2 regions of the Sphingomonas sp. ABOLE genome follow, and region 1 is predicted to be linked to the other one. Evidence: predicted binding sites of a transcription regulator. Region 1 holds the regulator's gene; the other holds the start of a gene.
The links. The regulator LexA, encoded in region 1, represses DNA repair genes until DNA is damaged. The targets are predictions, from matches to a motif close to GTTCCNCNCTTGTTCT.
Positions count from the first base shown of each region.

Region 2: the regulator LexA is predicted to act here: its motif matches at 2,573-2,588, upstream of recA (recombinase RecA).

Region 1 is NZ_QQWY01000034.1:13,815-18,693, reverse strand. Features, by position in the region: gene CA234_RS18135 (PilZ domain-containing protein) at 1-347, shown strand, start outside; gene CA234_RS18130 (molybdopterin molybdotransferase MoeA) at 389-1,570, shown strand; gene lexA (transcriptional repressor LexA) at 1,629-2,306, shown strand; gene CA234_RS18120 (hypothetical protein) at 2,533-3,450, shown strand; gene bla (subclass B3 metallo-beta-lactamase) at 3,626-4,486, opposite strand; gene CA234_RS18110 (ComEC/Rec2 family competence protein) at 4,483-4,879, opposite strand, start outside.
Region 2 is NZ_QQWY01000028.1:17,831-22,709, forward strand. Features, by position in the region: gene CA234_RS16395 (catalase) at 1-954, opposite strand, end outside; gene CA234_RS16400 (hypothetical protein) at 999-1,331, opposite strand; gene recA (recombinase RecA) at 1,426-2,496, opposite strand; gene CA234_RS16410 (MOSC N-terminal beta barrel domain-containing protein) at 2,635-3,354, shown strand; gene CA234_RS16415 (S9 family peptidase) at 3,499-4,879, opposite strand, start outside.

The DNA of each region.
Region 1 (4,879 bases):
CCTGGCTCCGCGGCATCCAGCAGGCGCCCGCCCCCCAGGCCGGCGGGAGCGATGCCGACGGGTTGCTGCAGGACAAGCTGGCGCTGCGCCTCGACCTGCCTGGGCGGGTGCGCGAGGGCGTCGGCTGGTGGAATTGCCGTATCCATGCGCTCACCGCCCAGCAGGTCGAGTTCGAGGCGCGCCAGGCCTTCGCGCCGGGCAGTTCGCTCTGGGTGGCACTCCCCGAGATCGGCGGCGGCCCGGCGCGGGTGGTGCGGGCGCGGCATGGCCGGACGCTCGCCGAATTCCGCATGCCGCTGCGCGACAGTGACCTGCGCCTGCTCACCGCGAGCCGCCGCACCGGCTGAAGCCGCTTGCATCGCCGCCGCCGCACCGCCAATCGGGCGGCATGGCACTTCTTCCCATCGCCGAGGCCCAGGCGCGGCTGCTCGCGCTTGCCGGCCCCACCCCCGTCGAGACGGTCCCGCTGGGGCAAGCCGTCGGCCGCTGGGCCGCCGAGCCGGTGGTCGCACGCCGCACCCAGCCGGAAACCGACCTTTCGGCGATGGACGGCTATGCGATCCGCTTCGCCGACCTGCCCGGACCTTGGGCCGTGATCGGCGAGAGCGCGGCGGGGTCTGGCTTCGCGGGCACGGTTGCGCCCGGAGAAGCGGTACGGATCTTCACCGGCGCGCCGATGCCCGCGGGCGCGGACACGGTGCTCGTCCAGGAAGAGGCCGCGCGCGACGGCGATCAGCTAAGCCTCGCTGGCGAAGGCCCGTCCTATCTGGGTCGCAACACGCGCCGCCGCGGGCTGGACTTTGCGCAAGGCGACGCGCTGATCGCAGCGGGCGAGCGGCTCACGCCAGCCCGGATCGCGCTGGCGGCGATCGGCGGCCATGCGGCACTGCCCGTCGGCCGCAAGGTCCGCGTCGCCATCGCCGCGACCGGCGACGAGCTGGTGGCACCGGGTATGCCGATCGGGCCCGCCCAGTTGCCCGAATCGAACCGCACGATGCTCGCCGCGCAGCTGGCCGATCTGCCGGTCGAGATCGTCGACCTCGGCATCCTGCCCGACGATCTGGGCGCCCTCACCCATGCCTTCGCCACTGTCGAGGCCGATCTGCTGATCACCAGCGGCGGCGCGTCGGTAGGCGATCACGACCTCGTCCGCCCCGCGCTGGAAGCCGCCGGCGCGACCATCGACTTCTGGCGCATCGCGCTCCGACCGGGCAAGCCGATGATGGCGGGCACGCGCGGCGACATGGTCGTGCTGGGCCTGCCGGGCAATCCGGTTTCGGTGTTCGTCACCGCGCTGCTCTTCGCCAAGCCCTTGATCGCGCACCGATCCGGTGCCGCCGATCCGTTCCCGCGCGGGCGCTCGGCGATCCTCGGCGAGCCGCTGCCGGCCAATGGCCCGCGCACCGACTATCTCCGCGCCGCGCTGATCGACGGCCGCGTCCATGCCTCGGCGATCCAGGACAGCTCGATGCTCCGCACGCTCGCCCGCAGCACCTGCCTGATCGTGCGCGAGCCGCATGCGCCAGCCGCAAATAGCTCCGACTCGGTGGAAATCCTCGACATCGCTTGACAGCGCCTCGGAACATTGCATAAACGTTCCCAGTCTGTTCTGGACCACGGAGGATTGGATGCTCACGCGCAAGCAGCACGAGCTGATCTGCTTCATTTCCGACCGTCTTGCCGAGACGGGCGTATCGCCCTCGTTCGAGGAAATGAAGGAGGCGCTCGATCTCAAGTCGAAATCGGGCGTGCACCGCCTGATCAGCGCGCTGGAGGAACGCGAGTTCATCCGCCGCCTGCCCAACCGCGCCCGCGCGCTGGAAGTGCTGCGCATGCCCGAGCGCGGCGAGCGCAAGCCTGTCGCCAAGGCGCCCAAGCCGGCGAGCGCGGCCGCCGCTCCCGCATCGCCCCCGACGCCGGCCAATGACGTGGTGGAGATCCCGCTGCACGGCCGCATCGCCGCGGGTACGCCGATCGAGGCGCTCGAAGGCTCGACCATGCTGCCGGTGCCCGCCGCGCTGCTCGGCGCGGGCGAGCATTATGCGCTCGAAGTCGCTGGCGATTCGATGGTGGAAGCCGGCATCCTCGACGGCGACTATGCGCTGATCCGCCGCACCGAGACCGCACGGGACGGCGAGATCGTCGTCGCGCTGATCGACGATGCCGAGGCGACGCTGAAATATTTCCGCAAGGAAGGCGCGATGGTCCGGCTCGATCCGGCCAATCGCGACTATACGCCCCAGCGCTATCGCCCGGATCAGGTGCGGGTGCAGGGCCGGTTGGCGGGATTGTTGCGCCGCTACTGATGAATGGGGCCGGGACGAGGCGATGCGAAGCACCAGCTACAGCTTCGCCTTACGCTTCGTCCATTCCTTGTCCGCCCGCCCCCGCACACCTCGGGCGCGCTGATCCGCGTGGTGTACTTTCAGGCATCGATATTACTACTTCTACGCATCGGACATTCATGCCACGGTCTGCACACAAGAAGTGATGGAGCGCGGGCCGATGCGTGGACCTCTTCTGGCGGTGGCGATGAGCCTGCTCTTCCCAGGCCTCGGGATGGCGCAGCAGAGCATATCCTCTTCTCAGGACGCGGCGCAGTCGCCGGCTACCACGGATACAACCGATCGCGCACAGGGGCGCAAGGCGCCTGCCGGCCCCACCGATCCCATCATCGTCACAGGACGCAAGCCTGCTTCCAAGAAGGACATCAGCGCGCTGGTGCATGCGATCACGCCGCCCAGTCCCAACGATGCACCGCTGCCCCGCTTCCAAAGCGCCGTCTGCTTCGGTAGCGTCGGGCTCGAGCGCTCCGTCCTCGAGATGATCGGCTACCGCCTGGCGGCAGATGCCGAGCAGGCCGGGCTAAAGCTCGCGGGCGATGGATGCACGCCCAACATCCTCGTCGTCTTCACCGACGGCGTAGCCACGGGGATCGACACGCTCGTGCGGCGCAAATGGTGGCTCTTCGGGGATCGTACGCCGTCGGAAATCCGCACCATCGTCGGCGAGCGCGGTCCCGTGCGCGCATGGAGCAACAGCGAAGTCCTCAGCCGCGATGGCGAGCATATCAACCAGGGCGGCTTTTTGAACGTCCCGATTGCCTCCAGGCTGGTCTCGCCCACGCGCAAGGACATGCTAGCGTCGATCGTGCTGGTCGAGCGCTCGGCCGTGATCGGCAAGACCAGCAACCAGATCGCCGATTATCTGGCGATGCGCACCCTGGGCGGCGCCCGCCCCCGCGCCACCGGACCGACGGAGACGATCCTGTCCCTGTTCGACGGGAATACCAATCGCGTGCCGAGCGAACTCACCGCCTTCGACCGCGGCTATCTGCGCGGCCTCTATGCCGGACAGGCCAATGCCTTTGCCTGGAGCACGCGCGGATTGATCGTCGAGCGCGTCCTCAAGGAGCAACAGGCAGATCCCCCGCCGTTTGCCGAACACTGACTGCACGCTCGGTGCGGTCCTCGCGTCTGGACGCGTCGGCCGTGCGAAGGATGGGGCCGTTCAGCGAACGTTCGTGGGCCATCCCTTGCGCGCGTGCGGGCTTTGGATGGCGCCCGCGCGCCCGAGGGCCCACCTTGATTGACCGGGGCCCGGCGCGCCGTTCAAGCTGCACGCCTTACTTGGGCGTTTGGGCCCTGAGCTCCGCCTCGAACGCCTTCTGCGCCGCATCCACCCGACGCCCCAGTTCGCCCGGATCGACGAACGCCTCGGGATCGCCCGCCGCCTGCTTGGCGCGTTTGGCGGCGAGATCGAACTGCTCGGCGTGGAAGCTCAGGAACACGTCGGCCTGGGTCGCGCGCAGCTTGGCGAAGGTGGCGCGGAAATCGGCGGGCGCCGCGTCATAGCCATGGCCCGGTGTCAGCGGCTGGTCGGCGACGCTGAAGCTGCAGGCGAACAGCACCGTCAGGCTGTCCCCGCCCGAGGGGACCTGCATGGTGAAGCTGGTGCAGCCCTTGGTGTGCCCCGGCGTCAGATGCGCGACCAGCGTGTTGGTGCCGAGCCGGATCTCCTCGCCGTCCTTGAGCTGCCCGTCCACCTTCACCGGCGGCGCGGCGATGCTGATGTCCGGGCGATAGTCGGACGTGCCCGCCTCCAGCGCCGGGGTATCGGCGGCGCTCGCCAGCAGCCGCGCGCCGGTGCGGCGCTTGAGCTCGGCGAGGCCGCCCTCGTGGTCCCAATGCGCGTGATTGATCAGCAGGATCTTCACGTCGTTGAGCTTGAAGCCGAGCTTCTCGATGTTCGCGGCGATCAGCGGCGCGCTTTCGGGCATGCCGCCGTCGATCAGGATGTGCCCCTGCGGGCTGGTGATCAGATAGGCCGAGATCCCCGCGGTGCCGACATAGTGGACGTTGCCGAGGATCCGGAACGGCGCCATCGGCTGGTTCCATTCGGCGCGGGTCTTGGCCCAGTCGGTGCGCTGGGCCAGCGCCGGGGAAGCCAGGCCAAGTGCCGAGGCCGCAAGCAGAATCCGGATCATCGTCGATCTCCCTTCGCGGCGCTGAATGGGGGCTGGACGGTGGGCGGGTCAAGCCATGGCTGGCGCGCGGTCGTGGCGACGGTGCGGACCGTCCCGCCCGCAAAGGTCACCGCGACCCCGCCGGTAGAGTCGAGCGCCTGCCGATCGAGCCGCAGCCAGCGCGGATGGCAGGCGCGCGGCAGCCGCCGTTCGCTCACCACGATGTCGCTCGACGCGCAGACCGCGACCAGTTCGCGCCACGCCACCGGATAGACGCTGCGCGTGGCTGCGACGCGCCAGCGCCGTCCGCCCTGCGCAACCTCCGCGACACACAGATCGCGGCTGCACCGCGCATCGGGCCGCTCGGCGAGCGCCGCCAGCGCATCGGCCTCGACCCCGCCATTCTCGCCGAGC
Region 2 (4,879 bases), on a different contig from region 1:
CCGGCCGACGATCCGCACCGGCAGCACTTCCTCGGGGATCAGCTTGGTCGCATCGAGCACGTCATAGGGCTGCGCGTTGGCGAAGTCCTCGTCGAACAGCTGTACGCCGAGTTCCCATTCCGGATAATCGCCGCGGTCGATCCGCTCGAACAGGTCGCGGCGCTGGAAATCGGGATCGGCGCCGGCGATCTTCACCGTCTCGTCCCAGATCGTCGAGGCGAGCCCGGCCTTCGGCTTCCAGTGGAACTTGACGAAGGTGCTCTTGCCCTCGGCATTGATGAACCGGAACGTATGAACCCCGAAACCCTCCATCGTCGCGAAGCTGCGCGGCAGCGTGCGGTCCGACATCGCCCACATGATCATGTGCGTCGATTCGGGCATCAGGCTGATAAAGTCCCAGAAGGTATCGTGCGCGGTCGCCGCCTGGGGATAGCCGCGATCTGCCTCCATCTTGGCGGCGTGGATCAGGTCCGGGAACTTGATCGCGTCCTGGATGAAGAAGACCGGGATATTGTTACCGACCAGATCCCAATTGCCTTCGCGGGTGTAGAACTTGACCGCGAAGCCGCGAACGTCGCGCGGGGTATCGATCGACCCCGCGCCACCCGCGACGGTGGAGAAGCGGACGAACACCTCGGTGCGCTGGCCTTTCTTCTGGAACAGGTCGGCGACGGTTATGTCGGCGAGGCTGTCGGTGACTTCGAAATAGCCGTGCGCCGCCGAACCGCGGGCATGGACGATGCGCTCGGGAATGCGCTCGTGATCGAAGTGGTTCATCTTCTCGCGGAAGATTTCGTCCTCGATCAGCACGGGGCCGCGCGCGCCCGCCTTCAGCTGGTTCTGGTTGTCGCTGATCGGCGTGCCGTGATTGGTGGTGAGCACCGGGTGATCGGCATCGGTCACCTGGTGGGTTTCGCCCCCGGCGGGAGCGTTGCGTACATTATGATCGGTCATGGGGAAGTCCTCGCAAAGCGTGCGAAGCTCCAACGAGCCGTGGGTCAGGCAGTTGCGCCAAGTTTGTGATCAATGTCGATTTCGAACGCGGCAGAGGCGCTAGCCGCCGCAACGGCGATCAGCGCCCGCAGCGCCGCTTCGTCGCCCGAGGCAACTGCACCCAGGCAGACATAGCGCCCGCGCCGTCCTCCGCCCTGCAGCAACCCCGCCGGATCGGGCAACCGCGCGCCTTCGGCGAAATGGAGCAGCAGGTTGGGCGGATCGACGACCAGCCGCAGCACCGCCGCGCCGCCATTTGGCGGGGCGTAGAGGAACGTCCGCCCCGCCCCGCGCGCCGCTTCCCGCTCCACCGCCGCGGGCCATGCCGATTGCAGCAAGGCCCGGGCAGCAGCAAGGCGGACGGCGAGATCCGAAGAAGACGCGGCATCGCACGTCCCCGCAGGTCTCGCCACCGCGGCCGAGGGCTCCCGATCAGATATCGTCGTCGGGCTCCGGACCCGCCATCAGACCCTCGGCGACCTGCTCGGTGCGGCCGCGGATCGCGGCTTCGAGCCGGTTGCAGACTTCGGGGTTCTCGCGCAGGAAGTTCTTCGAATTCTCGCGCCCCTGGCCGATGCGGATGCTGTCATAGCTGAACCAGGCGCCCGATTTCTCGACCAGCCCCGCCTTGACGCCGAGATCGAGGATCTCGCCGATCTTCGAGATGCCTTCGCCGTACATGATGTCAAATTCGACCTGCTTGAACGGCGGCGCGACCTTGTTCTTCACCACCTTGACGCGCGTGGCGTTGCCGATGATTTCGTCGCGATCCTTGATCTGGCCGGTGCGGCGGATGTCGAGACGGACCGAGGCGTAGAACTTGAGCGCGTTGCCGCCCGTCGTCGTCTCCGGGTTGCCGTACATCACGCCGATCTTCATGCGCAGCTGGTTGATGAAGATCACCATGCAGCGCGAGCGGCTGATCGAGCCGGTCAGCTTGCGCAGGCTCTGCGACATGAGGCGTGCCTGGAGGCCGACATGGCTGTCGCCCATCTCGCCCTCGATTTCGGCGCGCGGCACCAGCGCGGCGACCGAGTCGACCACCAGCACGTCGATCGCGTTCGAACGGACCAAAGTGTCGGTGATTTCCAGCGCCTGCTCGCCGGTATCGGGCTGCGAGACGATCAGCTCGTCGATATTGACGCCCAGCTTCTTGGCATAAACCGGGTCGAGCGCGTGCTCGGCGTCGACGAACGCCGCCACACCGCCATTCTTCTGCGCCTCGGCGATCACGTGCAGCGCCAGCGTCGTCTTGCCCGAGCTTTCCGGACCATAGACTTCGATCACGCGGCCGCGCGGCAGACCGCCGACGCCGAGCGCGATGTCAAGCCCCAGCGAACCCGTGGAGATCGCCTCGACCTGCATCGTCTCCTTCGAGCCCAGCCGCATGGCCGAGCCCTTGCCGAAGGCGCGGTCGATCTGCGCGAGGGCGGCGTCGAGCGCCTTCTGCTTGTCCGTGGGATTGGCCATATTGCCGTCGATCACCTTGAGAGATGCTGCCATTGGGAAGCCCCGTCGCTAGAGGGTTTACGCACTGCGTTCAACCGTGTTGCAGTGCTTGTATCGCATTTGTTCCGTGAGAACAAGAGGGGAACTTCACGAAGGTTGCGCACATGCGGTACGCGCGCTAGCTCCGGTGCCGTGACCTTGATCGTCGGCCATGTTTCCGCCCTTGCCCGCTTTCCGGTGAAGTCCATGGCGGGCGAGGCGCTGCCGATCGCCGAGCTGGACTGGCAGGGCATCGAGGGCGACCGTCAGTACGCCTTCGTCCGCGCGCAAAATGGCACGCGATTTCCGTGGCTTACCGCGCGCGAAGTGCCGGGCATGGTACTCCACCGGGCACGCTTCGCCGATCCGTCGGCTCCCAAGACCAGCGCAATTGCAATCGACACGCCCGACGGCGGCAGCCGCTCCCTCCATGACGCTGGCCTGCATGCGCACCTGGCGGAAGCGGCGCGCGAGCCGGTGTCGCTGATCCAGGTGGCGCGCGGCGTCTACGACTCCATGCCGGTCTCGCTCCAGACCAGCGCCGGCCACCGCGCGCTGGAGGCCGCACATGGCGGCCGGATCGACCCGCGCCGCTTCCGCATCAACGTGACGATCGAAAGCGAGCTGCTGCCCGAGCAATGGCAGGGCCTTCGCCTCGCCTTCGGGGACCCGAGCGAGGACGGCGCAATCGTGCAATGCGCCGATCCGATCCAGCGCTGCGTGCTGATCACCATCGACCCGGATACCGGCGCCAAGGACCCGACGATCCTGCGCACCGTCGCCCAGCGCTTTTCAGCCTGTTACGGGCTGTATTCGGCACCGGCACGACCCGGACTGATCCGCGTCGGCGACCCGGTGCGGGTAGTTGGATAGAATTTCAGGCCGTCATCCCGGCGGAAGCCGGGATCCAGACGCCACTCGAGTTCGGCAAGGGCCGCAACGGAGGCGCCAATGGATTCCGGCTTTCGCCGGAATGACGAACGGGGAGAGGCGGCCGGCGCCCCCCTCCCCCATCCGTTACTTCGCCGCCTTGCCGGTCCACTGGTCCATCCAGCCGAGCACCTCGCCATACCATTGCAGCGAGTTCTTGGGCTTGAGCACCCAGTGGTTCTCGTCCGGGAAGACGAGCAGCTTGGACGGGATCTCGCGGCGCTGGAGCGCGGTGAAGGCGGCCAGCCCCTGGGTATAGGGGATGCGGAAGTCCTTCTCGCTGGTGATCACCAACTGCGGGGTCTTCCACGCGCTGACATGGTTGACCGGGTTCCAGCGCTCGAACGCCGCAGGGTCCTCGAAATAGGCCTTGCCGCCATGTTCCCACTCGTCGAACCACAGCTCCTCGGTCTCGTACGCCATGGCGCGGGCGTCGAACACGCCGTCATGCTGGACGATGCACTTGAAGCGGTCGGGCCACTGGCCCTCGATCCAGTTCATCATATAGCCGCCATAGGAGGCGCCGAGCGCGCAGGCCTTGTCCCCGTCGAGGAAACTGAAGCGATCGGTCGCGGCGCGCAGGCCCTTCTTGAGGTCCTCGAGCGGCGCGCCGCCCCAATTGTTGCGGATCGCATCGGTGAAGGCCTGGCCGTAGCCGGTCGAGCCGTGGAAATCGACCGCGACCACCGCATAGCCGGCACCGGCGAACACCGCCGGGTTCCAACGATAGGACCAGCTATTGCCCATGCTGCCCTGCGGCCCGCCATGGACGATGAAGGCGATCGGCGCCTTGGCGCCCGTCGCCAGCCCCGCCGGTTTGGCGACATAGCCCCAGACGGTGTCGCCATTGGCGCCGTTGAAGCTGTAGCGGGTCACCTCGGGCATCGCGATGCCGGCAAGCTTCTCGGCGTTCACCGCGGTGAGCCGCGTGCTCTTCTTGCCCTTGAGCCAGTAGAAATCGTCGGGTGCGGTGAGGCTGTTCATCGCATAGACGAGCCCGCCTTTGGTCGGCACCACGGCGGAGACGCTGCCCTTCTCGGTCAGCCGCTCGACCTTGCCCGCCAGCGACACGGCGAAGACCGGCTCTTCCTGCACGTCCTGCGCGGTGACGTAGATCGTCTTGGAGTCCGATCCCCAGGCGATCGAGGCGACCGAGCGGTCCCAATGGGCGGTCAACGCACGCACGTCGCCGGTGGCGAGGTTGCGGAGCATCAGCACCTGGCGATCGGCCTCATAGCCCGGGCGCGCCATGGCGAACCAGGCGAGCCACTTCCCGTCGGGCGACGGCGTCGGCAGATTGTCCATGCCGCCATTGCCCTTGGTGAGGTTCACCGGCGCCGACGACCCATCCGCAGGCGCGGCGAAGATGTCGAGATTGGTCGAGAGCGACTCGATCCGCCCCGCCTCGCGCAGCGCGAAAAAGATGGTCTTCCCATCGGCGCTCCAAGCGACTTCCTCGCCGCCGCCA